4 regions of the Paenarthrobacter sp. NPDC089675 genome follow, and region 3 is predicted to be linked to each of the others. Evidence: riboswitches for the same ligand, from Rfam matches in the RefSeq annotation. Region 3 holds a riboswitch; each other region holds the start of a gene.

Region 1 (7,237 bases), on a different contig from region 3:
GTTGCCTACCTGCTGCGGGTCGATGCAGCCACGGTCCACGGAGACCGCGAAATTCAGGTTCCCGCCCGCCACCGGCGAGGCCGCGGCGCTTTGCTGCGCACCGGCGTCGGCCCCTCCACCGCACGCGGAGGCCAGGAGCGCAATGGCTCCCAGGACGCTGACGACGGCGGCGGGCTTCTTACCGCTGCGGGCTGCGGAAGGTTTGGGGAGTCTCATGCGACGTTTTCGCTTTCTGCGGGTTGGGTGCTGGTGAGTGATCCGCGACGGGTGAGGGGCCCGCGGAGCCCGAGGTTTTCGCGGAGGTTGCTGCCTTCGTATTCCGTGCGGTACACACCGCGGTCCTGGAGCCTGGGGACAAGCTCGTTCACGATGTCGTCCAGGCCGGAGGGAACAATCCACGGGGTGATGTTGAAGCCATCCACGGCTCCTGCGTGGGCGTATTCGGCGAGCTTGTCCGCGACGTCGTCATAGGAGCCCACCAGGCCGCGGCCGTTGAGGCGGGAGCGGGCAGCAACGAACTGCCGGATCGACAGGCCCTTCTCTTCGGCTTCCGCACGCCATTGGGCCGCGAGTTCCTTGGCGCTCTTGCCGTGGAAGGCGTTGCCGCGCGTGGGATTGGTGACATCCACCACGGGGTCGACGTCCGGGAGCGGCCCATCGGGATCGTAGTCGGTGAGGGTGCGGCCCCAGAACTGCTCAAGGTACGCGATCGCGGTTTCCGGACCGACCTGCTGCGAGCGGACCCACTGGTGCTTTTCCTCGGCTTCGGCAGCAGTGGCGCCAAGGATGAACTCCTGGCCGGGGAAGATCTTCACGTCATCGGCCGGGCGTCCCGCTTTGAGGGTCCTGGCAACGATGTCTTCGCGGAACTTCTTCGCGTCCTCCAACTCCGGGTGTGCCGAGAAGATGACGTCGGCGTTCCGGACCGCGAAGTCACGGCCGTCCGGGGAATCACCGGCCTGGAACAACACCGGGTGGTGCTGGCTGGAACGCGGAAGCCGGCCGGTGATCTCGACGTCGAAGCTCTGGTCCTTGCGCTGTACCGGGGTGATGCTGTCCTCGCGGAGCCAGCGTGGGTCATTCCGGGACCCGGCGATTGCGCCGTCAGCCCACGAATCCCAAATTGCCTTGGCCGCCTGGACAAACGCTTCGGCCCGGACATAGCGGTCCTCGTGCTTGAGGAACCCGCCGCGCCTGAAGTTGGCGCCGGTCCAGGCGTTGTCCGTGGTGACGATGTTCCACGCAGCCCGGCCGCCGGACAACAGGTCCAGGCTTGCAAGGCGATGGGCGAGGTCCGCGGGGTCGTTGTAGGTGGTGTTCTGGGTAGCCACCAGCCCGATATTGGTGGTGATGGCTGCGAGAGAGGCCAACGCAGTCTGCGCGTCCGGGCGGCCGGCGACGTCGAGGTCGTGGATCTTGCCCAGGTGTTCGCGGAGACGGAGGCCTTCGCCAAGGAAGAACGCGGTGAAAAGGCCACGCTCTGCCGTCTGGGCGACGCGGCGGAAGGATTCAAAGTCCGTCTGCGAGCCGCTGGCTTCGTCCTTCCAGACGGTGGTGTGGTTGACGCCCTGGAAGAAGACTCCGAACTGGATCTGCCCGTTGCCTGCGATGCGGTGTTGTTTGGTCATGGATATGCTCTCTTTGGCTCTGTCAGGGGGCGTTTTCAGGCCGCTGTGTAGCGGTTGGCCGGGCGGGGAAGCCCGAAGGTTTCGCGGAGCGTGGTCCCCGGCGTTGGCGGCGTCACCAGTCCGGTTTTGTGGAGTCCGGGCAGCACCTTGTACGCCAGCTCCGGAAGGTCGATATCCAGGACGGCGGGCTTGAGGCGAACGCCGTCGGTGGCTGCGAAGAGGGCGGTGAGGAGTTCCACCAGCCCCTGGGCATCTCCCACATAGCGGGCTCCGCCCACCCATCGCTCATGGGCATCCAGCTCCGCGAGCCGCTCGGCGGCGCTCTGCCCGCGGGCGTCCAGGACGACGTCGAGCTCAACCAACGTCCGCTGCGCACCTGATGCCGCTGCCGCCTGGGCTGCCTGCGCGAGCTCATCGGCAGTGTCCGCAGAGACCAAGGCGACGTCGGCTTCGACGGCGGGAATCAGTTCCGTGGGGGCGAACACCACCAACTGGCCCTGAAGTGGACGCGGGATGATGGACGGTCCCTTCACCGAGAAGCGTGCGCTTTCGAAGTCGGCGTAGTGCAGTTTGTCGCGGTCCAGGTAGCGGCCCGTGGCAACGTCACGGATGACGGCGTCGTCCTCCCACGAGTCCCAGAGCCTGCGGTTGGCCTGGACCACATCTGCTGCTTCGCTTGTCACTTCATGCGCGGGCAGGGTCGAGCGGCCCACGGAACGGGCTTCCTCCACCAGGTTGTCCGCGTTTACCAGCCAGCCGGCGCGTCCCTGGGAGGAATAATCCAGGCTGGCGAGCTGGGTGGCGACATGGAACGGCTCGGTGAAAAGCGTGCCTGCTTCGGGGACCAGCCCAAGCGAGCGGGTGATCGGCGCCGCGAAGGCTGCCCTCTGGATGGCGTCGATGCGGCTCGGGATTCCGGTGGTCCCTCTGTCCACCACCCGGCTGTCCTTGAAGGTTGCTACATGGAACCCCGCGATATCGGCTGCCTGGACGGTCTCACGGATCCGACGGCCCCCCAACAGTGCCTGCGGATCATGAAGGGCCTTTCGCCAGGCGGCCGGGTGGGCTCCATCGCCGTCGAGCTCCAAGGCAACAACACGCGAACGGAATTCAGGTTTGGAAGGCATGTTTCTCTCTTTCACGGGCCGCGGCGCGGCCGGATTGACATTCACTTGCCGCGAGCGCGGCCAGGTCTGTTTCCGGAGCACCCCGCCACTTAATGCCTGAGGGTTGCCGCAGCGCGAGCCGGTCCTTGGCGCGCTGACTCTTGACCTGGAACTGAATCTAGGAGCAGCTCCAAGGAATGTACAAACGGCCCTGACGCGGGGAGTCAACGCAGGAAACAGCGCGTCAAGCGGCTGCCAAGTTCGTCATTTTCCGCTGGATAGGCAGGCTCTTGTGACCTTCCATTGCGCCGGGTTGAGCTGCGTTGAGTCCAGTTGAGCCGGGTGACGAACGGGCTTTGGTGCGTCCCTTCCGCTCCGTAGTGTCGTCACATGCCGAAGCCTTCCGTGATTCCCCTGTCAGTCCTTGACCTCAGCCCGGTGTCAGCCAACCAGAGCTCCGGCGACGCGCTGCGCAGCACTGTTGCCTTGGCCGTCGCCGCCGAAGCCGCCGGCTACTCCCGTTACTGGCTGGCCGAACACCACCTCAACGAAGGCGTTGCAGGTTCCGCCCCGCATGTGCTGGCCGGACTCGTGGCATCGGCGACAAAGACGATCCGGGTAGGCACCGCGGCCACGCTGTTGGGCAACTACCGCCCGTTGCAGATCGCGGAGAGCATAGGAACGCTGGCTGCGGTGTTCCCGGACCGCCTGGATCTGGGTTTTGGCCGTTCCGGTCCGCCCAAGTCGCCGAGCGAACCGGCGCCGGGCCAACCCGCGCCATCAGGGGAAGCCCAGTCCGCGGAGCGCGTTGTGGACGGACTCGTCGTCCCCGCCGCCCGCCCGATCTTCGGCGCCGTCCTTCCCCGGAAGTTCCGCCTGCAGAGCGAACTCCTGGGCCGGTTCCCGGGCGACACGGACAATTTCGAGAACGACGTCCAGGACATCATCGGCTTCTTCACCGGCGAATACCGGACCAGGCACGGTGAGGAAGTCACGGCCACTCCCGCCCTGGGCCAGTCTCCGCAGTTCTGGATCCACGGCTCCACGGCCGGTCCCAGCGCCAGGCTTGCGGGCAAACTGGGCCTGCCGTTCGGAGCCAACTATCACGTGGCTCCCGCGACAGTGTTGGACTCGATCGCCGAATACCGTGCCCACTTCAAGCCCTCAGAAACGCTGCAGGAACCGCACGTCATCGTCTCAGCAGATGTCCTGGTTGCACCCGACGAATTCAGCGCCCGCCGTATTGGCCGTGGTTACGCCCAGTGGGTCCACGGCATCCGCAGCGGTCAAGGAGCTATCCCCTACCCCTCACCCGACGACGCAGCGGAATTCACCCTGGACGCCGACGCCGAAGAACTGATCAAGGACCGCCTGGACACCCGGTTCATCGGCGCTCCCGGGCAGGTCACCGAAAGCTTGCGTACCCTCCAACGTGCCACCGGTGCACAGGAACTGCTCATCACCACCATTGCCCACGACCCCGAAGACCGCGAGAACTCCTACCAGTTGCTCGCCGAGTCCTGGGGACTCTAAACCTGTCCACTCACCCAAACAACAAAGGAGCACCAATGACCACCGAAATCCAGGAAGACACCCAGCTCATCACCGCCGAGGAAGCTGCTGCCCTGATCCAGGAGGGCGTCCTGCTGATCGACGTCCGCAGCGAAGGTGGACGCGCCAGCACAGGTGCCGTCCCCGGTGCCGTGGTGGTGAACCGCGAACATGTCGAGGAGGACTTCGCTCCTGAATCCGCCCACCGCCTCGCCCAGGTCACGGGCACCGACCAGAAGATCGTGGTCTTCTGCGGTTCCGTGAACGGCTCGCGTCCTGTGGCGGAGAAGCTGAAAGTCCTCGGTTACCACAACGCCGTTCACGTCGACGGCGGCTTCCCCGCCCTCCGCGACGCCGGCGTTCCCACCACAGGACCTGCCGCACCTCCGGCTGAATCCGCCTAGGCGTCCACGGGTTCGGTGACGTCCGAGCGGTGGGTTCCTCCCGCCGTCGTACTTCCGGAAACCGGGCCCTGCACCAGCGGTTCCGTTGCCGTCGTCGTGCTTTCCGCTACGGAAGGTACGACGACGGCACTTCTGTTTTCGGGGCTGGCGGCGCGCACCTCGCGGAACCAATCGAGACCGCCAGCCACTACGGCGGCCCCCAGCAGGATGCAAAACAGGAGGATACCGTGGTGGAAGGATTCTTTCGCTGCTCCGCCCGTGACGGCGCCCTGTGCCTGCAGGAACATGCCCGCCGCGGCAGCTGAACAGAGCGCGGCGGCGAAGCGCTGGCTGAGTTGGTAGAAACCGGCTGCGACGCCGGCGGCCCCGGATGGTGCGTGCCCGAGTGTCAGGGCCTGGTTGGGTGCAACGACCAGGCCGGTCGCGATGCCCTGGACGAGACCGACGACGGCGACCGCCAGTGCCGCTGTGGCGGAGTCGAAGCGTTGGACGAACACGTCCTTGGCCACGAGGGTGGCCAGGCTTGCGAGGAGGGCGAAGACGATCCCGGCGCGTCCGTATCGGGCGAGGTAACGCCAACTGAAGGTTGAGGCCAGGAGCATTCCTGCGGCCTGCGGGGCGAGGATTGCTGCCGCGGCGAGGGGTGCCATGCCCGTGCCCGAAAGAAAGTAGAAGGACGTTACGGCGGCCATTCCTGCGCCGACGCCGAACTGGCACAGGGCGACAACCGTTCCCAGCGCGTATCCCTTGGAGGTGGCGAGTGCGCCGCTGAGCAATGGTGTCTTGCCCCGGCGGTGGTAGAGGACTTCCCAGCCCGCGAAGGCAAGGAGCGCAGCGGCCCCGATTCCGAGCGACGTCACCGCGACCATGCCCGCGCCGTAAATTGTGGGGATGAGGGAGGCCACCACTACACCGCCCAGGAGAAGGGCACCGAGGACGTCGATGGAGGTCTTGCCTCCCTTACTGCGGGTGGTCCTGGGCAGCAGCGCTAAGGCGAGCGGGACCAGGATCAGCACCAGCGGGACGTTGGCCAGGAACAGGATGCGCCAGCCGGTCGCCGGGTCGCCAAGGGACAACACCAACCCGCCGATCAGCGGGCCACACACCGCGGCCGAACCGCCCGCAGCGGCGTAGGCACCAAGGGCTTTGGCCCGGTCGTGGCCGGTGTAAATGTCCTGCAGCAAACCAAGGACCTGGGGATTCAGCGTGCCCGCGCCCAGCCCCTGGAGAAGCCTGGCCATGATCACCCACGACGGGTCCGTGGCCAGTCCGCCCAGCAAACTCGAAGCGCCGAAGACGGCGATACCTGCGATGAAGAGGGTGCGCCTGCCGACGATGTCACCGAGCCTGCCAGCAGGAACAAGCGCGACACCGAACGCCAGGGAGTAGCTCGCGAGGATCCACTGGACGGACCCGGAGTCTGCGTGGAGCGTGGCGGACATCGCCGGGACAGCGAGCACGAACACCGACTGATCCAACAGCGTGATGAATCCGGCGCCCAGGCAAAGCCATAGTGCGGAACGTTTGGCGTTTGTACCCATGTTTGTGACTCTAGGCCTGCCTGGTGCGGCGCCGGGCATCACGAGACACCCGGTTAAGGGGCATGAATCAGGGTTACTTTCATTGACCTGCTGTGACTCTTGTGTGTGGCCCTGCGACGCATCAGCACACGGTTCTCAATGCTTTTTGGTGGGCGTTTCCCGCACGCCTAGCGTTGGCGGCATGACCGTCTACGAATCAGTCCTCGACGCCATCGGTGGCACGCCCCTGCTTCGCCTTCGGAAGCTCGGAGCAGGTGTCCGGCCACGCATCTACGCCAAGCTGGAGTTCCAGAACATCGGTGGAAGCGTGAAGGACAGGGCTGCGCTGTCCATGATCCGCGGGGCCGAGGAAGCCGGGCTTTTGAAGCCGGGCGGGACGGTCGTCGAAGGCACCAGCGGCAACACGGGCATCGGGCTGAGCCTGGTTGCTGCGCAGCTGGGCTACCGTTCGGTGATCTTCGCACCGGCCGCCACGTCTGCCGAAAAGATCCGGCTGCTCAAAGCCTTCGGAGCGGAAGTCCACTTGGTGGCCGACTTCGTGCCACGTTCGGATCCCGGGCATCTCGCAAACCGTGCCGCGGCCTTTGCGGCCTCGACGCCGGGGGCTTGGCTGGCGCTCCAATACGACAACCCGGCTAATCCCGAGGCACATTTTCAAAGCACGGGGCCGGAAATCTGGAAAGACACTGCCGGCAGCGTGACGCACTTTGTCGCAAGCGTAGGTACAGGTGGGACGATCAGCGGGACCGGGCGGTTCTTGAAGCAGGCCAGCGACGGGGCCGTCCAGGTCATCGGCGCCGACCCCGAGCACTCCCGCTACGGCGGCGGCAACGGTTCGCTCAAATACACCGAAGGCGCCGGGCATCCCCTTCACCCGGATTCTGTTGAGGACCTCTGGCCCGAAGCGTTCGATCCCGCTCTCGTGGACAAGTTCTTCAGCATTTCCGACCGCGACGCCATTTTCACTGCCCGGCGCGCTGCCCGCGAAGAAGGCCTGCTGATCGGGG
Region 2 (7,237 bases), on a different contig from region 3:
GTCATCGCCGCCACCATCCCGTACGAGAAAGTCAGCGTGGATGAAAGCCCGTTCGTCACGGTCTTCTCCATGCTTGGCATCCCGTTTGCTGCGGACATCATGAACTTCGTGATCATCACCGCCCTGCTTTCGGCCGGAAACTGTGGCCTGTTTTCCTGCGCGCGCATGCTTTTCTCCCTCGCGGACGAGGGACACGCGCCCAAGGCTTTCCGCAAGCTCACCAAGCGGGGCATCCCCCTCGTGGCGCTCTGCGTAAGCATGCTTGGTGGCCTCGCGTCGCTGATCAGCAGCATCGTGGCGCCGGCGACGGTCTACCTGGTGCTGGTATCCATCGCCGGTTTTGCCACCGTAGGTGTGTGGATGTCCATTGTGGCCTCGCACTATGTGTACCGGCGGACGTTCGTGCGCAACGGCGGGGACCTCTCGTCGCTCCCCTACCGCGCACCGTTGTTCCCGCTGGTGCCGATCCTGGCGTTTGCCCTGTGCGTGGTCTCGCTCGTGGGCATCGCGTTCGACCCCAACCAGGTAGCGGCGCTACTGTTCGGCGTTCCCTTCGTCGGAGCCTGCTACGGCTTCTTCTACTTCAAATACGGAAGACGGCGGAAGCTCGCTCCGGTGGTTACGGATGAGGCCTCCGTAAGCTCCTGACCTGTTCCCGCTGTCAATCAGCCCCCTGGGCAACCTTGTTGGTTACCCAGGGGCTGATTTGGTGTTCCGGCCGGCACGCGAGTGCGTCAGCTACTGCTTGGCCTGCCTCACCGGGTGCTCGCTCAGGATGGACAGGCGATTGAAGGCATTGATCCCGATTGCCGCCATGCAGATCACGCTGATCTGTTCGTCCGAGTAGTGCTGCCGGGCTTCGGCGAAGAGTTCCGCGCTGGGCCTGGAGTTGCTCATGCGGGTGATCTGCTCGGCGATCTTCATTGCCACAACTTCCGGCGCCTCGAACAACCGCACTTCCCTGTACACAGCCACCAGGGACAATCGTTGTTCGGTCTCGCCGTACTTCAAGGCTCGGCGATGGTGGAGGTCCAGGCAGAACGCGCAGCCATTGATCTGAGAGCACAGGTAGTTGATGAGTTCCAAGGTCCTGCGCGGAATGCCGAGGCGGTCCGCTTCATCCACCAACTGCTGGGAGTAGTGGGTCAGCGTTGCGTAAAGATCGGGCTGCTGCTTGTCCAGATAGCCGGCGAGGCGGGGCGTTGTTTCCTGTTGGGGCATATTTGGAGCCTAATGCACGCGGGACGTGAGAGAGGATCACCCCAATCCCTGCGGGACGTGAGAGAAGATCACCCCAAACCACGCGGGACGTGAGAGAGGATCACTCGCGGGAGGCCGGGACGTCGGCGGCGAGGCGGATGTGGTTCTCGGCCAGCCACTTCGGGTTGAAGGCTTTGCTCAGGTAGTTGGTGCCGGCGTCGGGGGCAATGGCCACCACCACCGAACCGTGCGGCGCCGCCCGGGCTACGCGCAAGGCCGCTGCGACCGTCAGCCCGGAGGAAGGTCCCAAAGAGAGGCCTTCCTCGTCAAGCAGCCGATGGACCACGGTGTAGACCTCGTCGTTGGGGATGCGGAGGAAGCGGTCCACGATGGAGCGGTCGAAGATCTTGGGCCATTCCGCCTGCGGCCACGAGTTGCCCACACCGTCCACCAGAATCTCGCCGGGGTGGCCCCCGCTGTAGGCGGAGCCGTACGGGTCGGCGCCCACCACTTCAAGATGGCCACCGGGGCGTTCCTCCGCCACCCGCTCCTTCAGGTACCGGCCGTTCCCGCTGATGGTTCCGCCGGTGCCGACACCCGCCACGAAGTGGGTTACCAGCCCGCCGGTCTGCTCCCAGATTTCCGGGCCGGTTGCCTGGTAATGCGCAAGGGGGTTCGCCGGGTTGTCGAACTGCATTGGACGCCAGGCGCCAGGGGTTTCGGCAGTGATGCGGGCAGCAACGGCACGTGCATTCTCGGGCGACTCCGATGGCGCGTTCCAGTCGGTCAGGATCACCCGCGCCCCATAGCTGTGCAGTGCTGCGAGCTTTTCCTGGGAGATCGTATCCCCGGTTACAACAACCACAGGGTGCCCGGTGAGTCGGCCGATCAGCGCCAAGCCGATTCCCGTATTGCCGGACGTGCTCTCCACAATGGTGGCTCCGGGTTGCAGCTCTCCCGAACGCTCCGCGGCCCGGACCATGCTCAGCGCTGTCCGGTCCTTGATGGAGCCGCCTGGATTCTCGGATTCGAGCTTGATGTGGATGCTGCTGCCCAGGCCACGCCCAAGATGCTCCAACTTCACCAGGGGCGTGTTTCCAACCTTGTCCAACACCGAGACATCCAGCCCGTCCGGAACCTCCGCTGCGGCATGCATTCCGTGCCTGCGCGCTGCTGCGCTCACCATTCGCTCCCACCTTCCCCAAGCCCGGCCGCTTCAACGACGTCCCGCAGCGCAAACCTCGCGCGTTCCACCAGTTGGGGAGCCGGCGGCCGGTCCGCCAGCAGGTCGGCGAGCCTCCCGACAACGACGCCGGTCCCCCTTCCCAGCGGCTGCGCAGCTCCCGCTTCCAGCAGCAGGAAGGAAGCCGTCAACGCCTCGATGGTCAGCAGCTTTTCCGCAGCGTCCAAGGACTTTTCAAGCTGTTGCAGCGCCAGCGGCGCCAGCGTGGAGTGGTCCTCCACATCGGCTGACAGGGTGGGCGCGCCCAGCGTCGCGGGGGCGGCCAGGAATTTCAGTTCGGCCAGCAAGCCGGCGGCCGAGTACCAGAGCAGGCCGGGCAGTTCCTCCTGTGCCAGGCCTGAGCCTGCGGCCGCCGCCGCAAGGTGTTTCGCCCGGATGGACCTCTGCGGCGGATAAAGCTTGGCGATGCGGCGTTCGCTGGAGATCCCCACGTGTGCCAGGGCCAATCGCAGGCTTTCAAAGGAGAGGGCCACCTGCATCGCTTGGAAGTTCCCGCCCGACACCATTTGTCCGGAGTCCAAGTCCACCAGCGGGTTGTCGCCCCGTCCGTTCAGTTCCACCTCGAGCGCAGCTCCCAGTTGCGATACCAGGTACCGGAAAGCCCCGTGTGCCTGCGGCGCTGCCCGGAAGGACAAAGAATCCTGCACCGACACTTCGGGGCGAACGTCCTCCAACCACCCGCCACTCAACAGCCGCCTGACAGCGTCGGCGGACTCCCGCTGCCCGTCCACTGCCTTGGCCGCCTGGATGGCGGCCGAAAAGGGACTGAGGTTTCCGCCGTCGTCGTACCTTGCGATGGTCTCCAACGACAAAGCGAGCGCGACGTCGGCAAGCCTGGCCAAGTGCCGCAGGCGCACGAAGGTGAGCGCTCCGGCTCCAACTGAGTACGCGTTCGCGCTGACGAGGGCGAGCGCTTCTCCGGCGGCGAGGGTCAGCGGTTGCAGGCCGGCGTCGGCGAGCGCCTTGGCTCCGGGAACCAGCGCGCCTTCCGCGTCGAAGGCTTCTCCCTCCCCGATGGCAACGGCTGCGACGGCGGCAAGCTGGGTGAGGTCGGAGGAACCCACCGAGCCTTCGGCCGGAATGGCAGGGCGGACGCCGCGGTTCACGAGTTCGGCGTAGCAGCGCGCGGTTTCCGGACGTACGCCGGAGCCGCCTCGGCTGAAACCCACCAGTCGCGCAAGGATTATTGCCCGTACGGTGGCTGGATCCAGATAGTCGCCCACGCCGCTGTTGTGGTACCGAACCACCTGCACTTGGTAGTCCAGGATCGATTTGTCTTCCACGAAGGTGTCCCGGCCCGAGCCAAGGAGCGTATTGAGGCCGTACACCCGCTCTCCTGAAGCCGCAGTGCGCTCCACCACTTCCCGGGACCGCTCGATCAAAGTCAACGCATCATGGTTGAGTTTCACGTGAAACGACTCGTCCAGGGCGGCAGCGGCGAGCCGGCTCACCGCCACCGGCGCCGTCCCGATCACCAGTTCCTTGGGGTCGGACGCCATGGTCAGAAGTCCAGGAGGTTCTGCCGGAAGCCCCCGTTGCCGTAACTCTTCCTCAACAGGCCGCGGCGGCGCAGTTCGGGAGTGAGTTTGTCCAGCACGCCGTGCACGGTGACGGGGTCCACGAAGCCGGAGAAGAGGAAGCCGTCCCCGCCCACAGCCGCTCCGGTCTCTTCGAGGTAATCCGCGATTTCGCCTGCCGTGCCGATGATCGAGTCCCCGGCTCCGCCGCTGCGGGCCTGCAGGATCTGCCGCAGCGTGGAACCAGGAGGGGCTGCCTTGGCGAAGTGCTCCAAAGTGCCCTGGTTGCTGTTGGTGCTCAGTTCCGGGAGCGGGGCGTCCAGGTCGAATTGCTTGAAGTCGATCACGGACAGGTATGAGATCGAGTTGAGCTGGCTGTCGATGTCGCGCTGGGTGAGCTCACGGCGCTGGGCGCGCAGTTCCTCCGCTTCCGTCGGAGAGCCCACAACGGTGGGCTTGAGAACGAAAAGCACCTTGACGTCGTCGGGGTTCCTGCCGGCTTTCGCTGCCTCGGCGCGGATGGAATCGCGGTACGCCTTCATCCCGTCCGCACCGCGGGCCAGGGCAATCGCGACGTCGGCATGCCCACCCGCAAACGCCTTCCCCCTGGGCGAGGCACCTGCCTGCACCAGGACCGGCTCCTCGGGCAAGGGAGCCGTGTTCAGAGGCCCGCGGACCTTGAAGAAATCGCCCTCATGGTTGATGGGATGAACCTTGGTGTGGTCGGCAAACCTGCCGCCCTCCACATCCTCAAGAACAGCGCCGGGTTCCCAGCTCCGCCAAAGGCGCCTGACGACGTCGACGAACTCCTCCGCTTTCTCATACCGGAGGTCGTGCTCGATCTGCTGGTCCAGCCCGTAGTTCTGCGCGGCGAGGTCGCTGCCCGAGGTGACGACGTTCCAGCCGAGCTGCCCCTCGGAGAAGTGCTGCAGCGTAGCAAGGAGGCGGGCCGCCGTGAAGGGCGGGTAGAAAGAGGCGCTGACGGTCGGGACGATGCCCAGGTGTTCCGTGGCAGAAAGCAGGTACGGGACCAACGCGAGGGGATCGTGCTTGGGCGCAAAGGAGGCATGGGCCAGGGAAACCTCGGCCGTACCACCGTAGGTATCGGGGACGGTCAGGGAATCCTCGATGATGAACAGGTCCAGCCCGGATCGCTCGAATGCCCTGACAGCCTCCTGGTACAGCGCGGGTTTCTTCCAGTCGTAGCCGAGTCCGTATCCGGGAGTTCCCCAGCCCTGGACACCGAATCCGTGGCCCACGAACCAACCAAAATGAAGCATGGGCTTGAGTGTAGAACTGCCTTGTCCGTTCACCGCGACCTGATTTCATGCGAAGTTACAGGGGGTCGTACTGCGTCAATTATGCTCCCGCGGCGTCACATTTGGGCCCCGTTCCAAGGGGTTCCCGGAGGCACCGGTTACGCAACATGACGACGGCGGCAATGTCACCAAATGCGGCGCCACGGCTGTGGATGTTACTTTTTTCTTGAGTAATGAGCACCAGCGTTAAGCCCTGACTTGCTGGTCGGCAACCCTCTCCCGCGGCGGGGTGCCTCAGGTGACTACTCGGCGTATTCGACACATCGAACTGCAAGCGTGACTGAGGAGCACCACGAATGCCTGAACCCACTGAAGAAAAGCTGTCCTACCGCCTGATCACAGGCCCGGACACCCGCGAATTCTGCGAACGAATCAGCAACGCCCTGGCCGAGGGGTACGTCCTCCACGGCAGCCCGGCCGCCACCTTCAATGGCACCACCGTCATCGTTGCCCAGGCCGTCATCCTGCCGGCCGCTGTTGCCGATGCGGATGCCGCCGTGGCGAGCGCCGTTGACAAGCTCGAGAACTACGAGGACGAGGAAGCATTCGAGGGGCACGCATGAGCTACGCCGGTGACCTGACCCCGCAGGACGCGTGGGCCAAACTTGAACAAGGCGCCATCCTGGTGGACGTCCGGACCGAGGGCGAATGGGCCCACATCGGAATCCCGGACACCAAAGCCACCGAGAACGATCCCCTGTTTATCCAGTGGAACCTCGCAGGCGGCATCCCGAACTCCCGGTTCATCGAAGACCTCCAGCAGCAGGCTCCCGAAGGTGACGGCGTAGAGCTTGTGTTCATCTGCCGCTCCGGCCAGCGCTCCGTTGCCGCCGCCACGGCCGCAACCCAGGCCGGCTTCACGGCCTACAACGTACTTGAAGGCTTCGAGGGTGAACCCGACCGTTACGGCGAACGAACCGTCAACGGATGGAAGAACCGCGGCCTGCCTACCAACTTGGGGAACGACTAAAAGTGACTTTCAATCCTGACGCCGCCGGCTGGAGCCCTGATACCCAGGCCGTTCGCGGTGGCCTTGACCGTACCAACTTCCAGGAAACAGCCGAGCCTGTGTTCCTGAACTCCGGCTTCGTCTACGAATCCGCCGCAGCAGCAGAGCGTGCGTTTACCGGCGAAGACGAGCGCTTCGTCTACTCCCGCTACGGCAACCCGTCCGTCGCCACCTTCCAGGAGCGGCTCCGCCTGCTCGAAGGAACCGAGGCATGCTTTGCGACGGCGTCGGGCATGTCTGCGGTCTTCACCGCCTTGGGTGCCCTGCTGGCTGCCGGCGACCGCGTGGTTGCGGCGCGTTCCCTGTTCGGCTCCTGCTTTGTGATCCTCAACGAGATCCTGCCGCGCTGGGGCGTGGAGACCGTCTTCGTGGACGGGCCGGACCTTGATCAGTGGCGCGAGGCGCTCTCCCAACCGACCACTGCAGTGTTCTTTGAGTCGCCGTCCAACCCGATGCAGGAAATCGTGGACATCGCGGCCGTCAGCGAACTCGCGCACGCCGCCGGGGCGACCGTCGTCGTCGACAATGTCTTCGCCACCCCGCTGCTTCAGCGCTGCGGCGACCTCGGCGCCGACGTCATTGTCTATTCAGGTACCAAGCACATTGACGGCCAGGGACGCGTCATGGGCGGGGCGATCCTGGGCACCAAGGAATACATCGACGGCCCGGTCAAGCAGCTCATGCGGCACACCGGCCCTTCGCTCTCATCCTTCAACGCCTGGGTCCTCACCAAGGGCCTGGAGACCATCGGGCTGCGCGTGAACCACAGCTCGGCGTCGGCGCTGAAGATCGCCGAATGGCTCGAGCAGCAGCCCGCCATCAGCTGGGTCAAGTACCCCTTGTTGAAATCGCACCCGCAGTACGAGCTGGCCACCAAGCAAATGAAGGCCGGCGGCACCGTGTTGACGTTCGAGCTCTCTCCCTCCGGCGGCCGCAGCGCCAAGGAAGC
Region 3 (7,237 bases):
AGTCCCGTGAGGATGGCCAGGGGCAGCCCAAGGGCAAGCGGAAGGTTGGAACGACGGGAAGGTTGCGGCACTGTCACCACACTACTTCAGGCATCATTGCTGTATGAGCAACCCCGAAATCGAAGAGATCCCAATCCGCGACGACATGATCCGCCTCGGCCAATTGCTGAAGCTGGCCAACCTGGTGGAGGACGGGGTCGAGGCAACGGACCTCATCAAGAACGGGCTGGTCAAGGTCAACGATGACATTGAGGAACGACGCGGCCGCCAGCTCCACCCGGGCGATACCGTCACGGTCAACGGTCAGACCGTCCGGATTGCCGGCAACGGCTAGCCCAGTACCTTGTGGGTAAGGAATTCGCCCACATGGCCGATCTCCTGCTGGTTGATCCCGTGCCACATGCCCGTGTAGAGCACCTTGGTCAGGTCAACGTGCTTGCGGACCCAGCCCATGGTGTATTCGATCTTGTCCGGCGTGATCACGGGATCCTGCTGGTCGCGGCCCCAGAACAGCGGGACCGAGCCATCCAGTTCGGCGTCACGGAAGGCGGCGTCAGCGCCGGCGTCGACCACAAAACCTGAAAGCCCGACGACGGCGGCGAAGTCGGCGGGCCGGTAGCGCAGCATGGTGGTAGCCATGGCCATGCCCATGGAGAAGCCCAGCAGGGTCACCGAGGAATGGTTTGCCTTCACCGTATCGAGCCACTCCAACGCATACTCTGCGGCAAGTTTGACGGCATCAAGCGAGTAGTCGATGGAGGCGGTCAGCGGGAACCACGTGAAGCCGGGACCCATGGGCATCGGCGCACGCAGGGAAGCCACCACGAAATCCGCGGGCAGCAGGCCGGCGAGGCTGAAGAGATCGTCCTCGTTGGAGCCGTATCCGTGCAGCAGGACCAGGAGCGGCTTGCCCGCCCGTTCAGCTTCTTCATGGGACCACAGGACAACGGGCGCGGGGAATGCAACGGCTTCAGTCATGGGTCTATTCTTGCAGTTACCCGCGGGTAACAACCTACGGTCGCGTAGGTTCGGTGTCGCGAGGCAGGATAGGAAGAATGAGTTCATTGGTGACGCCGGGCGAGCCCGTCCCCGGCCCCGGCAGCAAAGTTTCCAGCCACGGCAGTCAAGTGCCCGGCCCACTCCAAACGCACCCCTGGAGCCGCTACGTAGCCCTGGGTGACTCCTTCACCGAAGGTATCGGCGATCCCGAACCGCAGAACCCGGGAGGTTACCGCGGCTGGGCCGACCGCGTGGCCGAAGAGCTTGGACGCGGCCACGACGACTTCGCGTACGCCAACCTCGCCATCAGGGGGCGCCTGCTGCAGCAGATCGTGGACGAACAAGTGGGCCCGTGCCTGGAGCTCCAGCCGGATCTCGTGTCCATCTCCGCCGGCGGCAACGACCTCATCCGTCCCGGCGGAGACCCCGACGTTTTGGCGGAAAAACTGGACGCGGCCGTGCAGGAGCTCAGCTCGGGTGGTGCAACGGTGGTCCTGTTCAACGGGCCGGACACCGCATCTTCCGTCCTGGGCCGGATCCGTGGAAAGGTGGCCATCTACAACGAAAACCTGCGGACGGTTGCTGCCCGGCACGACGCAATCGTCGCCGACATGTGGTCGCTCCGGCAGCTCGCCGATCCGCAGATGTGGGACGAGGACCGGCTCCACTTCTCGCCCCTGGGCCACCACACCATCGCCATGATGGTCCTGGAAGCGCTGAACGTACCGCATACCTTGGAGCCGCTGGTCCCCAAACCCTTGCCTCCGCGCACCTGGCGCGAAGCGCGTTCCTCGGACTTTGTTTGGGCACGCGAATACTTTGTCCCGTGGGTGATCCGGCGGTTGCGGCACCAATCCTCCGGCGACGGCATCACACCCAAACGCCCGACGCCGGGACCCGTCTTCGGCCCGAACGTCACCGGCCTGCCCCGCGGCTAGCGTGAGCGCCTTGCAGCCCGGCGAAGTAGTAAAGGTCAGGCTCGCCCGTCAACAACTCCGGGCGCCCTTCGCCGGGTCTGCCGCCGACGCGGCCAGGAACCTGCTGGCAGTCCAGGCCCAGGAGTTTCCGTATGCCCGCTGGTCGTTGGCCCAGCGGGCTCCGGACACAAAAGCCGCCGACGTGGAACAGCTGGTAGCCGACGGAACCATCTTGCGGACGCATATCCTCCGGCCCACCTGGCACTTTGTGCACAGGGAAGACCTTGGCTGGTTGATGGCGCTGTCCGCCCAGCGACTGCACCAGGGAAACAAAGGTATGTACCGGCAGACCGGAGTGGACGAGGACTCCGCTGCACGCAGCGGCGCCGTCCTTGCCGGGGCCGTTGCCGGTGGAGCCCACAAGACCCGCGAGGAACTGGCGGTAGTCCTCGAGCAGGCTGGATTCCCGGCCAAAGGCCTTGGGCTTGTCTACCACCTGATGCACGCGGAAATCAGCCGGATCCTGGTCAGCGGAACGCCGGTTCGTTCAGCCGCAGGCGCCCTCAAACAGACCTACGCCCTTTTCGAAGAGCGTGTGCCGGCGCCCGGTCCCCCGACCCTTGATGAAGCCGAACGCGACCACGCATTGGGCCGGCTGGCCTTGCGCTACTTCGGCAGCCGCGGACCGGCCACCGTGAAGGACTGCGCAGCATGGTCGGGACTGACCATGAAGGATGTGAAACGCGGACTGGCCGTTGCCCATGACCTCTCCCCTGGCGCGCTGCACTCCGCGACGATCGATGGCTTGGAGTATTTTCTGGAAGCGGACGCGGCCGGCACCGTGGATCTCCGGGATCCCTCGGCTCCGCGCGTGGACCTCATCCAGTGCTATGACGAGTACGTCATGGGCTATTCGCAGTCCAGGCATTACCTTGGCGGCGTGGCTCCGTACATTCCGGAGAACGGCGGCCCCATGCACGTGGTGCTGCTCGATGGCAGGCTGGCCGGCTCATGGCGCCACACGTTTTCCGGGGGCGCCTGCGAACTCGACGTGCGGATGAATGAGCCAACCACTCCCCCGGTCCGCTCAGCCCTCAACGCGGAGGTCCGACGCTACGGCAGGTTCCTGGGCGTGGAGGCAAGGCTGGCCTGAGGCACAGTGAGTGTCAGCTCGGGCCGAGGCCCCGCTCAGGCGAAGAAGGCCTCACGAAGGCGGGCAGACAACTGCCCGATTTCCGTCAGGAAACCGTCGTGGCCAATGGGTGCCTCGATCACATGCACGGGCACCTCTCCCGGCAGCGCTGCGGCCAGTTCGCGGGATTGGGCAGGGAAATACAAACGGTCCGAGTCCACTGCGGCAATGAAGAACTCCGCGGTTGCCCGGCCAAGGGCCTCCTCCAAGGTGCCGCGACCACGTGTGACATCGTGGCTCATGAGTGCCTCGGTGATGGCGATGTAGCTGTTGGCGTCGAAGCGCCGCACCAATTTGGTGCCTTGGTGGTCGAGGTAGCTCTCCACTTGGTAACGGCCTCGTTCCCCCAGCACCGCGGCGGCAAGCGGAGTCTCCTGATGCTGCGCTTCCCTGCCAAAGCGGAAATCCAGTTCCAGCGCCGAACGGTACGTGATGTGGGCGATCCGCCGGGCCAGGGCCAGTCCTGCCTCGGGTGCGGCACCGTGGTAATAGTCGCCGCCGTTGAAGTTCGGATCCTGCCTGATGGCCAGGGTCTGGGACTGCGCGAAAGCGATCTGCTCCGCCGTGCTGTACGCACCTACCGAAACCACGGCACAGTGCTTGACCCGCTCGGGGAACGTCACGGCCCACTCAAGGGCACGGGCGCCGCCCATGGAACCGCCCAGGACGGCGTGCCAGGCCTGGATACCGAGGGCATCGGCGAGGCGTGATTCTGCCTCCGTGGTGTCACGCAAAGTAACCAGCGGGAACCTCGAGCCCCAAGGCCGGCCATCCGGCGCCGGCGACGATGGCCCGGTGCTGCCGTAGCAGCCACCCACGATGTTGATGGAGATGACAAAGAATCGATCGGTATCGATGGTGGCGCCCGGGCCCACCAGTTGCTCCCACCAGCCCTCTTCCTCGGTTGCACCGCGGGCCACATGGGTGCTGCCCGTCAAAGCGTGTTCAACCAGGACAGCGTTCGAGGCGTCTGCATTCAGCCGCCCCCAGGTCTCGTAGGCCAGCACGACGTCGGGAAGGAACCCGCCCGCTTCGAGTTGGAGCGGGCCTATGTGGGCGTACTTGACGGTTCCGTCTTTTTCTTCCGATGTGGGAAGGGCAGTAGCAGTAATGGTCATTCCTTTGACACCTAACCTCGCGCTTGCCCGCCGCCTTTCATGCGGCAGGCCAGGTCCTCACCCGGGGCACCCCACCGCGGAGGAGGGTTGCCGGCCAGCAAGCCGGGGCTGTCACTGGCACTCATGACCTAATGACTAAGAGTTTAGGAAGAACACAGCTGTTCTGGCGAAGAATGTGACAGCAGTGTGACGGTTTTGGGCTGCTTCGTTCAGAAAGAAGCACCCGCGGGTGCCGCCCGGCGAATAATCGTCAGGGCCGGGCGGCGCCCGCAAGGGCTCGGCAAGGGGACCTGTCAGGCGCCCTTGGCTGCGCGGAAGCCGGCCTCGAGGTCGGCGATGATGTCGTCGATGTGCTCGATTCCCACGGCCAGCCGCACCAGGCCGGGAGTAACTCCCGCCACTGCCTGCTGCTCAACGCTCAATTGGCTGTGCGTCGTGGACGCCGGGTGGATGACCAGCGAACGGACATCGCCGATGTTGGCCACGTGCGAGTGCAGCTCCAAGGCGTCCACGAAACGCTTGCCCGCCTCGACGCCACCCTTGATGTTGAAGGCAACCACGGCGCCGGTGCCGCGGGGACCATACTTCCGTCCGCGGTCGTACCAGGGGCTGGAGGGCAGCCCGGCGTAGGCGACGGATTCGACGTCGTCATGGGCTTCCAGCCATTCCGCCACTTTGGTGGCGTTGGCAACGTGGCGTTCGACGCGCAGGCTCAGGGTCTCCAGGCCCTGGGCGATGAGGAAGGCGTTGAACGGCGAGACTGCCGAACCGAGGTCCCGCAACAGCTGCACGCGCGCCTTGAGGATGTAGGAGAGGTTGGCACCAAGCGCGCCGTCCTTGCCGAGATCCCGGGCGTAGACAAGCCCGTTGTAGCTGGGGTCCGGGGTATTGAAGTTCGGGAAACGCTCCGGGTCCAGGCTGAAATCGAAGTTTCCCGAATCCACGATCACACCGGCAATCGCCGCACCGTGCCCACCCAAGTACTTCGTGGCCGAGTGGACCACGATGTCCGCGCCCCATTCAATGGGCCGGATCAGGTATGGAGTGGAGAGCGTGTTGTCCACGATCAGGGGCACGCCGGCCTGATGCGCCACGTTGGCGATGCCCTCGATGTCCAGAACGTCCTGGCGCGGGTTGGAAACAACTTCGCCGAAGAAAAGTTTGGTGTTCGGCTGGACGGCGTTCCGCCACTGCTCAAGGTTGTCCGGATCCTCCACGAACGTCACGGAGATGCCGAACTTCTTCAGCGTGTGGGCCAGGAGGTTGTAGGTTCCGCCGTACAGGCTGGGGCTGGCCACCACGTGGTCGCCGGCTTCGGCGATGTTGAGGATGGCGAAGGTTTCAGCGGCCTGGCCGGAGCTGAGCAGCAATGCTCCAAGGCCTCCTTCGAGGCTCGCGATGCGCTGCTCGACGGCGTCCTGCGTGGGGTTGCCGATCCGGGTGTAGATGGGGGCAAGCTCGGCCAGGGCAAAGCGGTTCGCTGCGCTCTCGGCACTCGGGAAAACGAACGACGTGGTCTGGTAGATCGGCAGCGACCGCGCTCCGGTAGCGGCGTCCGGCTCCTGGCCGGCGTGGATCTGTCGGGTTTCGAAAGACCATCCCTGGGACATGGCATTCTCCTTCTCGGCTGCGTCAGCGCAGCGCGCATGGTTCGGTGGATTGTGAGTGCTTCGAACTGCGGCCAGTCTAGGAAGCGGCCTGCGTATTGCACAGCTTTATGACGAAGACGGTATTTTTGGGACTTTCGGCGACATCCGCTGGTCCCCCCGTGACCTCGACGGCGACCCCTGGGTAACATCCCACCTCGGTTAGGCTTGACTTAGCTGAGACCCGAATCACAAAGTGCCAAGATGAAGCCATGCGCATGGATCACGTCTCTTACGCTTGTGAAAAAGATGGCCTCTTGGCCACTACCGAACGAATTTCCGCAGCACTGGGAGTGGACGCGGTCCGGGGTGGAGTGCACCCGCGCTTCGGCACCCGGAACATGATCATTCCCCTGGCGGACAACAAATACCTTGAAGTAGTGGAGGTCCTGGACCACCCTGCCTCGGACAAGGCACCCTTCGGCCAGGCAGTCCGGGCACGCTCGGCGGCCGGCGGTGGATGGATGGGCTGGTGCGTCGCCGTTGACGACCTCGCTCCCTTCGAAGAGCGCCTCGGCCGCTCCGCCGTACCCGGCAACCGCAAGTTCCCGGACGGCCGCGAACTCGTGTGGCAGCAAATCGGCATCCTCGGCCTGATCGCAGACCCCCAAGTGCCGTACTTGCTCAAGTGGGAGGGCGACCCCTCACTGCACCCGTCCAAGGTCTACGAGAGCGACGTCAAGATGTCCAGCCTCACCATTGCAGGCTCGGCGGAACGCGTCACTGAATGGCTGGGTGAGCCCGTTGAGAAGCCGCTGGAGGACGTTGCCGTGCAGTGGATGGCTCCCCACGGCACGCCCGGCATCATGTCCGTCACTTTCGAGACCGCCTCCGGAGCTGTCACCATCTGACACACTCCGGATAAACTTCGGCCGCCATCAGCGGGTGCCAATGACGTCACCCAGGGATGGCGGCCGAATACATTTAAGCGGCGATCCCCCAACCGGGTCAGCCGAGGCCGATTGCCTTGCCGAAGAGGCTGAAGCCGACGAACGCCACGATGTCCAGCATTGCATGCGCAATGACCAGCGGCATGACCCGCTTGGTCTTCGTGTAAAGCCAGGCAAAGACCAACCCCATGGCCACGTTGCCAATGAACGGCCCAAAGCCTTGGTACAGGTGGTAGCTGCCCCGCAGTACGGCGCTGACCAGTATTGCCAGTGGTGTGCTCCAGCCGAACTTCCCGAACCGGTCCAGAAGGTAGCCCACCACGATCACTTCCTCCACGATCGCATGGCGCACCGCCGAAAGGACGAGGACAGGGACCGTCCACCAGTATGCGTCCAGTCCGCTCGGAAGGATCGCCGTGGTAATTCCCAACGCCCTGCCCGCCGCATAGAGCCCCAACGAGGGGATGCCGATGAG
Region 4 (7,237 bases), on a different contig from region 3:
CCGGAACCCAGCGGCCCTCGTCCACCACGTAGTCCCAACCGAGGCCTGTGCTCTTGAGCTCCCGGATGCCTTTGAGCAGCCTGGTTGCGTCTTCCAAGCGGGAGCCAACCCCGAAGCTGGCGCGCAGCGAACCCGAAGGAAGCCCGAGCCTCTTGAGGAGGGGGTGCGCGCAGAAGCGGCCATCCCGGAGGCCCACGCCGTGTTCCGCCGCGAGATAGGCAGCCACGAGTCCGGCGTCGAATCCTTCGACCGAAAAGTTGACCACGCCGATCGTGTCCGTCGAGTCGCTGAAGATCCGGTGCACTGTGACACCCTCGATGGCCTCCAGGCCTTCCACGAGGTAGGTGCGGATGGCGCTTTCATGCTGGTGCCACGCCTGCTGGTCGAGCCCGGCAAGGACCTGGGTTGCGCGGGCCAGTGTTGCTGCTCCCAACACGTTGGGGGAGCCGCCCTCGTGCCGGGCCGGACCGGTGGCCCAGCTGACGGAATCGAGCCGGGCCTCACGGACTGCGCCGCCACCGGCGAGGTGCGGCGTACCGGCGTCGAGCCAGTCGGGACGGCCAACCACAACGCCTGCACCGAAGGGCGCATACAGCTTGTGGCCGGAGAAGACGATGTAGTCGACGTCGGCTTCGGCGATGTTGATGCGGCGGTGCGGTGCGAGCTGGGCTGCATCTACAACAATCCGCGCTCCGAATTCGTGGGCCAGGGACGCCAGCTCGGCAATGGGCAGGATTTCACCGGTGACGTTGGAAGCACCTGTCACCGCCAACAGGGAGACGCCGCCCTGGGCCAGCTCGTTACGGAGGTTTGCGATGGTGGTGGCCAAGGTGGGTGCCGCGACAACGCTGCGGTGGGGAACACCCTGCCATGGCAGCAGGTTGGCGTGGTGTTCGATGTCCAAGTAGAGGACCTCGCCGGTGGGCTCGCCATTGAGGTGCGGCAGGCAGCCTGCCAGCAGGTTCAGCGAGTCAGTGGTGTTGCGGGTGAAGATCACTGAATCATCCGGGCGGCCGCCGACGAAGTCGCGGACGATGTTCCGGGAGTTCTCATAAACGGAGGTGCTGATCTGCGAGGCAAAACCCGCGCCGCGGTGAACGCTCGCGTAGTAGGGCAGGACCTCGTTCAGGTACGCCGAGACGATGGTCAGCGCCGGCGCGGAGGCGCCGTAATCGAGGTTGGCGTAGCGGACGTGGCCGCCCTGGATCAGCGGAGCCTGGAGTTCCGCGCCGGTTACGGCTGCGAGGGGCCGGACCGCGGGGCCTTCCTCCGCGATGGAAGGCAGGGTGGTGGAATCGAACGTAACTGTGCTCATGTGACCTCACTCAGGAGGGACCCCTCGAGGGGATCCGCGCTTGCCGTATCCGTTCCGGACCGGCCTGGTCGTCACCCGGGGCACCCCACCGCGAATGGAGGGTTGCCGGCCAGCAAACCGGGGTTTAGCGCTGGCACTCGTGACCTGTAAAAGAGATTAAGGCACCCCGCACGCCCGGCACAAAGCCGTCCAGTTTATTAAGCGGATTGTTACGCGAGGGGCGCAAATGGCGCTTTTGGCGAATAAAGTGCGGCGGACACCCCACAAGAAGGGCGCCCGCCGCCGATTATTCAGAGAAGATCGTCAATGCCCGGATTGAGTCTCTTAAGGACTTCCGAGTGCAGGATCGAGTTGGTCGCCAGGGCGTTTCCGCCGAACGGGCCGTCTTCTCCTTCCAGCGAGGTGAACCGGCCACCCGCCTCGGTGACGATCGGCACGAGCGCAGCCATGTCGTACAGGTTCAATTCGGGTTCGCAGGCGATGTCCACCGCCCCTTCCGCAACCAGGCAATACGACCAGAAATCGCCATAGGCCCTGGTCCGCCAAATATCCTCTGTGAGCCCCAGGAATTCATCGAGGTTTCCGCGTTCCTTCCAGCCGGACAGGCTTGAAAAGGACAGGGAGGCATCTGCCAGCTGCGAGACGTTGGATACTTTCAGCCGGGTGGCGGAGGCGAGCGAACGCCCGGTGTAGGCGCCCATCCCCTTCGCGGCCCACCAGCGCTTGCCCAGGGCCGGGGCGCTGACGACGCCCACCACTGGTTCGCCTTCGTCAACGAGCGCGATGAGCGTGGCCCACACCGGCACGCCCCTGACAAAGTTCTTGGTGCCGTCGATGGGGTCGATGATCCAGCGGCGGGAACCGTGCCCGCTGCTGCCGAACTCTTCGCCGAGTACGGCGTCGCGGGGGCGCGAACGCGATAACTGGCCGCGGATGGCTTCCTCTGCGGCTTTGTCGGCATCCGTGACGGGGGTCAGGTCCGGTTTGGTTTCGATCTGCAGGTCCAGGGCCTTGAAGCGGTCCATCGTCTGTGCGTCCACAGAGTCTGCAAGGACGTGGGCCAGCCTCAGGTCATCGTTGTAGCTGGAAACGGATTGGGTCATGCCACCAAACTATCGTGAAACGTTCGCACGGCCGGGACGTGTTGCCGCCCGGCCTTCAGTTCACGGTGCCAAGTTCCTTGGTTTCCTTTGCTTCGAGGCGTGGATCGGCCCCCAGCAAACGCCTCAGCGAGGCAAGCCTGGCCACGCCGGAAGGACCCGCGTGTCCCTCAATGACCCAGGCATCCAAGCCGCAGTTGATGGCATTGGCATCATGTTTGCACCCGCGGTCGCAGGCTGCCGTGCCAGGTTCAAGGTCCGGGAAGGAGTGCAGGATCCGGTCCGGATCCACGTGCGCGAGCCCGAATGAGCGGATGCCGGGCGTATCGATGATCCAACTGCCGGCGGGTGCATCGGCCAACTTCAGTGCCAGTGCGGACGAGGAGGTGTGCCGTCCGCGGCCGGTGACCGCGTTGACACCGCCGGTGGCGCGTTCAGCGCCGGTAAGCGCGTTGACCATGGTGGACTTGCCAACCCCGGAATGCCCCAGCATCACGGTGACTTTCCCGTCGAGGTGGGACCTCAGACGCGAGACCGCATCACTATCCAGTCGGGCGGACAGGCCGTCGTCGGAACGCGCGTCAATCCCGGAAGCCTCTGCGTCTGCTGTTCGGCTGATGATGATCGGGAAGTCGAGGCTGAGGTAATTGGACAGGAGCTCGGCCGGATCCCTGACGTCCGCCTTGGTTACGAGCAGGAGGGGCTCGATTCCGGCGTCGTAGGCCGCCACCAAGGCGCGGTCGATGAAGCCGGTGCGGGGCTCGGGGTTTGCGGCAGCAACCACCACCACAAGTTGGTCCGCATTGGCCACGACCACGCGCTCAATCGGGTCGGTGTCATCCGCGCTCCTGCGCAGGAGCGTCCGGCGCTCCTCCACCCGCACCAGGCGTGCCAAGGTGTCGGGTCCGCCGGAGACGTCGCCCACCAAGGCTACGAAGTCGCCGGGTACGACCGGAGTCCTGCGGAGCTCCCTTGCGCGGGCGGCGATGACAATTCTCTCATTGTCGGAGTCCTCGCCCACGATCGCGGTGTAGCGGCCGCGGTCCACGGTGATGATCCTGCCTATGACGGCGTCATCGTGGCTGGGGCGGTCCTTCGTCCTTGGCCTGGAGCCTTTCTTGTTGGGACGGATCCGTACATCCGATTCGTCCCAGGAGCGTGCGTCGCGTCCCATGGTCAGAGGCTGCTCCCGGCCGGAGCTGCCGCGCGCTGTCCCAGCATCGCGTTCCACATCTCCGGGAATTCCGGCATGGTTTTGGACGTGGTGGCGATGTCCTCCACCTCCACGCCTTCGACCGCGAGTCCGAGGATTGCGCCGGCAGTGGCCATGCGATGGTCTGCGTAGCTGTGGACCACGCCGCCGTGCAGCTTGGCGGGGCGAATGATGAGGCCGTCCGCAGTTTCTTCAGCGTCGCCGCCGAGCCGGTTGATTTCAGCTACGAGGGCGGCCAGGCGGTCGGTCTCATGGCCGCGCAGGTGGGCGATGCCCGTCAGCCGGGATGGGCCCGAGGCCAAAGCGCAGAGGGCTGCAACGGTGGGAGCAAGTTCGCTGGTTTCGTCGAAATCGGCGCCCTTGATTTCCGGGCCTCCGGTGACGGTGAGGGTCCCGTTCTCCAAAGATACTGTGGCGCCCATGTCAGCGAGGATGCTCCGCCAGAGGTCTCCTACCTGTGTGGTCTCCACCGGCCAGTTGGGGACGCGTACTGTTCCGCCGGTGGCCAGTGCCGCTGCGAGGAAGGGGCCGGCATTCGACAAGTCCTGCTCGATGCGCTGGTCGAAGGCACGGATGGGACCCGGAGCCACGCGCCAGTGGTTGGGCACGGAGTCGTCAACGACTACCCCGACGCTGCGCAGGACTGCGACAGTCATGTTGATGTGGTCAAGGCTGGGGACCGGTTTGCCCACGTGTTCCAGGTGCAGTCCCTCGGTGAAGCGGGCACCGACCAACAGCAAAGCTGAGACAAACTGCGAAGACGCGCTCGCGTCGATCACCAGATGGCCGCCGCGGACCTCGCCGGTGCCCTGAACGGCAAATGGCAGGGACGACGGCGTCCTGCCGCCTTCGCTGCCCACCGGCACGCCTAGGGCGACCAAAGCCTCGATGATGGTGCCCATGGGCCGTTTACGCGCATGCGGATCGCCGTCGAAAACCGTCGTCCCTTGGCGAAGGGCGGCAAGTGGCGGAACGAAACGCATCACGGTCCCTGCGAGTCCGCAGTCGATGGCCGTGCTGTGTTCAGGGGCGGCTGGATCCATCGGAATGATCTCCAAGTCCGGTCCGTAGTCGCCGTCGCCGTCCACCTCGCTGACCGTTGCCCCCAATTGCCGCAGGGCCTGCACCATGAGGACGGAATCCCTGGAGTGCAGGGGAGCGCGGAGTCTTGACGGGCCGTCTGCCAACGCCGCCAGCACCAGGAAACGGTTGGTCAGCGACTTGGAACCCGGTACGGTCACCGTGGCGTCCACCGGTTCCTTCGCGAAGGGGGCCGGCCAGAGGGGGAGTGTGGCGGCGTTGTCCGTGCCGGTGTTTGCTGCGGTGGTACCAGTCATGCTTCCTTATGCTCCAACTGCGTTGTCTACGGCCTTGCGAACTGCTTTGTCTGCTTTTTTGAACTGCTTGCCTGTGACCTTCCTGGCGTCAGCGGCCAGGTGCTCTGCGCGCCAGGCGAGGCTCGGCCGGCCGGCAGTGTCCACGGAGGCAAGCAGGACGCCTCCAGTGAGGGAAATGTTCTTGAGCAGTTGTGCCCGGCGGGCGCTCCGGCCTTCCTTGGTGCTGATATCAGCCGAGCGCCACTCCACATAGGTGTTCAAGGCAGAAGTCAAGGCCAACACGGTCGCCGCGAGGCGCGAAAGCTTACCGAGCCCCAGCAGGGCGCCGGCTCCCAACTGGGCGCCCCCGATGACGCGGGCCAGGACTTTCTCGTCGGTCTTGAAGGGAAGCGACTCGGAGGCCCGGCGGAGCACCGGCGACAATTGCTGTGCAGTGTCATCCGCGTTCTTCAGTTTATCCAGCCCTGTGATGACGAAGCTGGATGCGAGCATCGGCCGCGCGAGAAAACGGATTACAGACATGTCTTGCCTCCTGGATGGCTTGCCACAAGATTTATCGACGTTGTGTTCAAGGGGTGCAGTCTGCTCTAGTCTTGCACCTTTGCGGAATATTTACCCACCGAAGGCTGTTGTGAACATCATGCGCGGTGAAGGCCGGGCTGCGGCAGGGTGTTGCCGCTACGGGAACGGAGTAGGTTTTTTGACCCTGGTTAAGGACCGCCCGGATTTACTGGGGCCTGTGGAGCCGGCGCAGCCGGATTCCCTGCAGCTGACAGTAGACTTGGCATCGATGAGCACCATTGAACCGGCCGCAGCGGCCATGGACCAGGCAGCCGGACCGAACGACGATGCCGAGCCTTCGGCCGACGTCGACCTTTCCACCGAAAGCTCCGAACAGCGGCGGCTGCGCTTCGAGCGCGACGCGATGCAGTATGTCGACCAGCTGTATTCGGCGGCCATGCGCATGGCCCGGAACCCCTCGGATGCCGAAGACCTCGTCCAGGAGGCCTACACCAAAGCCTTCTCCGCCTTCCACCAGTACAAGCCCGGGACAAACCTCAAGGCCTGGCTGTACAGGATCCTTACCAACACCTACATCAACCTGTACAGGAAGCGTCAGCGCGAGCCGCTGCAGTCCAACTCGGACACGATCGAGGACTGGCAGCTGGCGAAGGCTGAGTCGCATACCTCGGCTGGTCTCCGTTCTGCGGAGGCTGAGGCCTTGGATCACCTTCCCGACTCGGATGTAAAGAATGCGCTGCAGTCCATACCGGAAGAATTCCGGCTGGCCGTCTACTTCGCGGACGTCGAAGGCTACGCGTACAAGCAGATTTCCGAGATCATGAATACCCCGATCGGCACCGTCATGTCGCGTTTGCACCGCGGCCGGAAGATGCTGCGGGACATGCTGGCGGACTACGCCGCCGAACGGGGTTTCAAAGCCCAGACAGAAGACCAGGCCTCGGCCGGGAGCAACAATCAGGAGAAAGAGAAATGAGCGACTGCCAGGGATTGGGCGATTGCGACGATACGCGCATGCAGCGTATTTACGAGTACCTCGACGGCGCACTGACCCGGGAGGACCTCAGCGAGATCAAGCAGCACTTGGACGGTTGCGAGGAATGCTCTGAGCAGTATGACCTCGAATGCCTGATCCGCACCATGGTCAAGCGTTCGTGCACGGAGTCCGCTCCGGAAAACCTCAAGAACTCCATCTTGGACAGGATCCACGCCATTAAGCCTGTGGAAGCCTGAGCCGAACGCGAAGGGCCCCGGAAACCTGAGGTTTCCGGGGCCCTTGCTGTTTAAGCCTTGACCGCTAAGCCTTGGGCTTAGGTGTTGGGGCGCTTGCCGTGGTTCGCGCCGCCGCGCTTACGGTCACGACGCTTACGTGCACGCTTGCTCATAGCTGGCCTCCTTACATGTTTGATACTCAATAGAGCTGCCCTCCAGTTTCGCACATCCGGGCATGGCCTCGCGAACCGGCAGGGATTGTCAGCTGCGTAGCGAATTCCTGATCGAGATGCGCGCCTGGTCCAGGACGGTACGCACGGTTTCGAGCGTGACCGGTGTCAGGGACTGCGATGCGCCGTGTTTACGGAGTTCCACGCGGACGTCGTCCCGGAATGATTGGACCAGGAGCTCGGCTTCCTTAAGCATGCGTTGGCCTTCCGGGGAGTAGCTGGACGTCCGTTCGGTGGGCGGGGCTGTCCGCGCGTTGCTGCGCGCGGCTTCTGCGGTCGCGGCCAGGTCGGCCCTGAGTCCTTGCATG

The links. A riboswitch is a leader RNA that binds a small molecule or an ion and turns the genes downstream of it on or off. The one in region 3 is predicted to bind S-adenosylmethionine.
Region 1: another riboswitch for S-adenosylmethionine. It lies ahead of ACIPY2_RS05320 (LLM class flavin-dependent oxidoreductase); the one in region 3 lies ahead of ACIPY2_RS16040 (homoserine O-acetyltransferase).
Region 2: another riboswitch for S-adenosylmethionine. It lies ahead of ACIPY2_RS17820 (DUF1737 domain-containing protein); the one in region 3 lies ahead of ACIPY2_RS16040 (homoserine O-acetyltransferase).
Region 4: another riboswitch for S-adenosylmethionine. It lies ahead of ACIPY2_RS01945 (aminotransferase class V-fold PLP-dependent enzyme); the one in region 3 lies ahead of ACIPY2_RS16040 (homoserine O-acetyltransferase).

What each region holds. Positions count from the first base shown of each region.
Region 1 is NZ_JBIVHM010000002.1:259,488-266,724, forward strand. It holds gene ACIPY2_RS05310 (ABC transporter substrate-binding protein) at 1-216, opposite strand, end outside; gene ACIPY2_RS05315 (NtaA/DmoA family FMN-dependent monooxygenase) at 213-1,628, opposite strand; gene ACIPY2_RS05320 (LLM class flavin-dependent oxidoreductase) at 1,664-2,755, opposite strand; SAM riboswitch class IV at 2,792-2,901, opposite strand; gene ACIPY2_RS05325 (LLM class flavin-dependent oxidoreductase) at 3,125-4,267, shown strand; gene ACIPY2_RS05330 (rhodanese-like domain-containing protein) at 4,303-4,689, shown strand; gene ACIPY2_RS05335 (MFS transporter) at 4,686-6,230, opposite strand; gene ACIPY2_RS05340 (PLP-dependent cysteine synthase family protein) at 6,412-7,237, shown strand, end outside.
Region 2 is NZ_JBIVHM010000009.1:78,825-86,061, forward strand. It holds gene ACIPY2_RS17795 (amino acid permease) at 1-648, shown strand, start outside; gene ACIPY2_RS17800 (carboxymuconolactone decarboxylase family protein) at 739-1,221, opposite strand; gene ACIPY2_RS17805 (PLP-dependent cysteine synthase family protein) at 1,322-2,386, opposite strand; gene ACIPY2_RS17810 (aromatic amino acid ammonia-lyase) at 2,380-3,942, opposite strand; gene ACIPY2_RS17815 (NtaA/DmoA family FMN-dependent monooxygenase) at 3,945-5,273, opposite strand; SAM riboswitch class IV at 5,449-5,562, shown strand; gene ACIPY2_RS17820 (DUF1737 domain-containing protein) at 5,576-5,842, shown strand; gene ACIPY2_RS17825 (rhodanese-like domain-containing protein) at 5,839-6,249, shown strand; gene ACIPY2_RS17830 (O-succinylhomoserine sulfhydrylase) at 6,252-7,237, shown strand, end outside.
Region 3 is NZ_JBIVHM010000007.1:170,946-178,182, forward strand. It holds gene ACIPY2_RS16015 (DMT family transporter) at 1-80, opposite strand, end outside; gene ACIPY2_RS16020 (RNA-binding S4 domain-containing protein) at 104-334, shown strand; gene ACIPY2_RS16025 (alpha/beta hydrolase) at 331-978, opposite strand; gene ACIPY2_RS16030 (SGNH/GDSL hydrolase family protein) at 1,056-1,937, shown strand; gene ACIPY2_RS16035 (winged helix DNA-binding domain-containing protein) at 1,948-3,069, shown strand; gene ACIPY2_RS16040 (homoserine O-acetyltransferase) at 3,105-4,226, opposite strand; SAM riboswitch class IV at 4,241-4,355, opposite strand; gene ACIPY2_RS16045 (bifunctional o-acetylhomoserine/o-acetylserine sulfhydrylase) at 4,520-5,911, opposite strand; gene ACIPY2_RS16050 (VOC family protein) at 6,085-6,723, shown strand; gene ACIPY2_RS16055 (CPBP family intramembrane glutamic endopeptidase) at 6,821-7,237, opposite strand, start outside.
Region 4 is NZ_JBIVHM010000001.1:410,564-417,800, forward strand. It holds gene ACIPY2_RS01945 (aminotransferase class V-fold PLP-dependent enzyme) at 1-1,315, opposite strand, end outside; SAM riboswitch class IV at 1,347-1,460, opposite strand; gene hisN (histidinol-phosphatase) at 1,606-2,418, opposite strand; gene ACIPY2_RS01955 (ribosome small subunit-dependent GTPase A) at 2,474-3,589, opposite strand; gene aroA (3-phosphoshikimate 1-carboxyvinyltransferase) at 3,592-4,965, opposite strand; gene ACIPY2_RS01965 (DoxX family membrane protein) at 4,972-5,487, opposite strand; gene ACIPY2_RS01970 (sigma-70 family RNA polymerase sigma factor) at 5,666-6,463, shown strand; gene rsrA (mycothiol system anti-sigma-R factor) at 6,460-6,720, shown strand; gene ACIPY2_RS01980 (50S ribosomal protein bL37) at 6,798-6,872, opposite strand; gene ACIPY2_RS01985 (PadR family transcriptional regulator) at 6,961-7,237, opposite strand, start outside.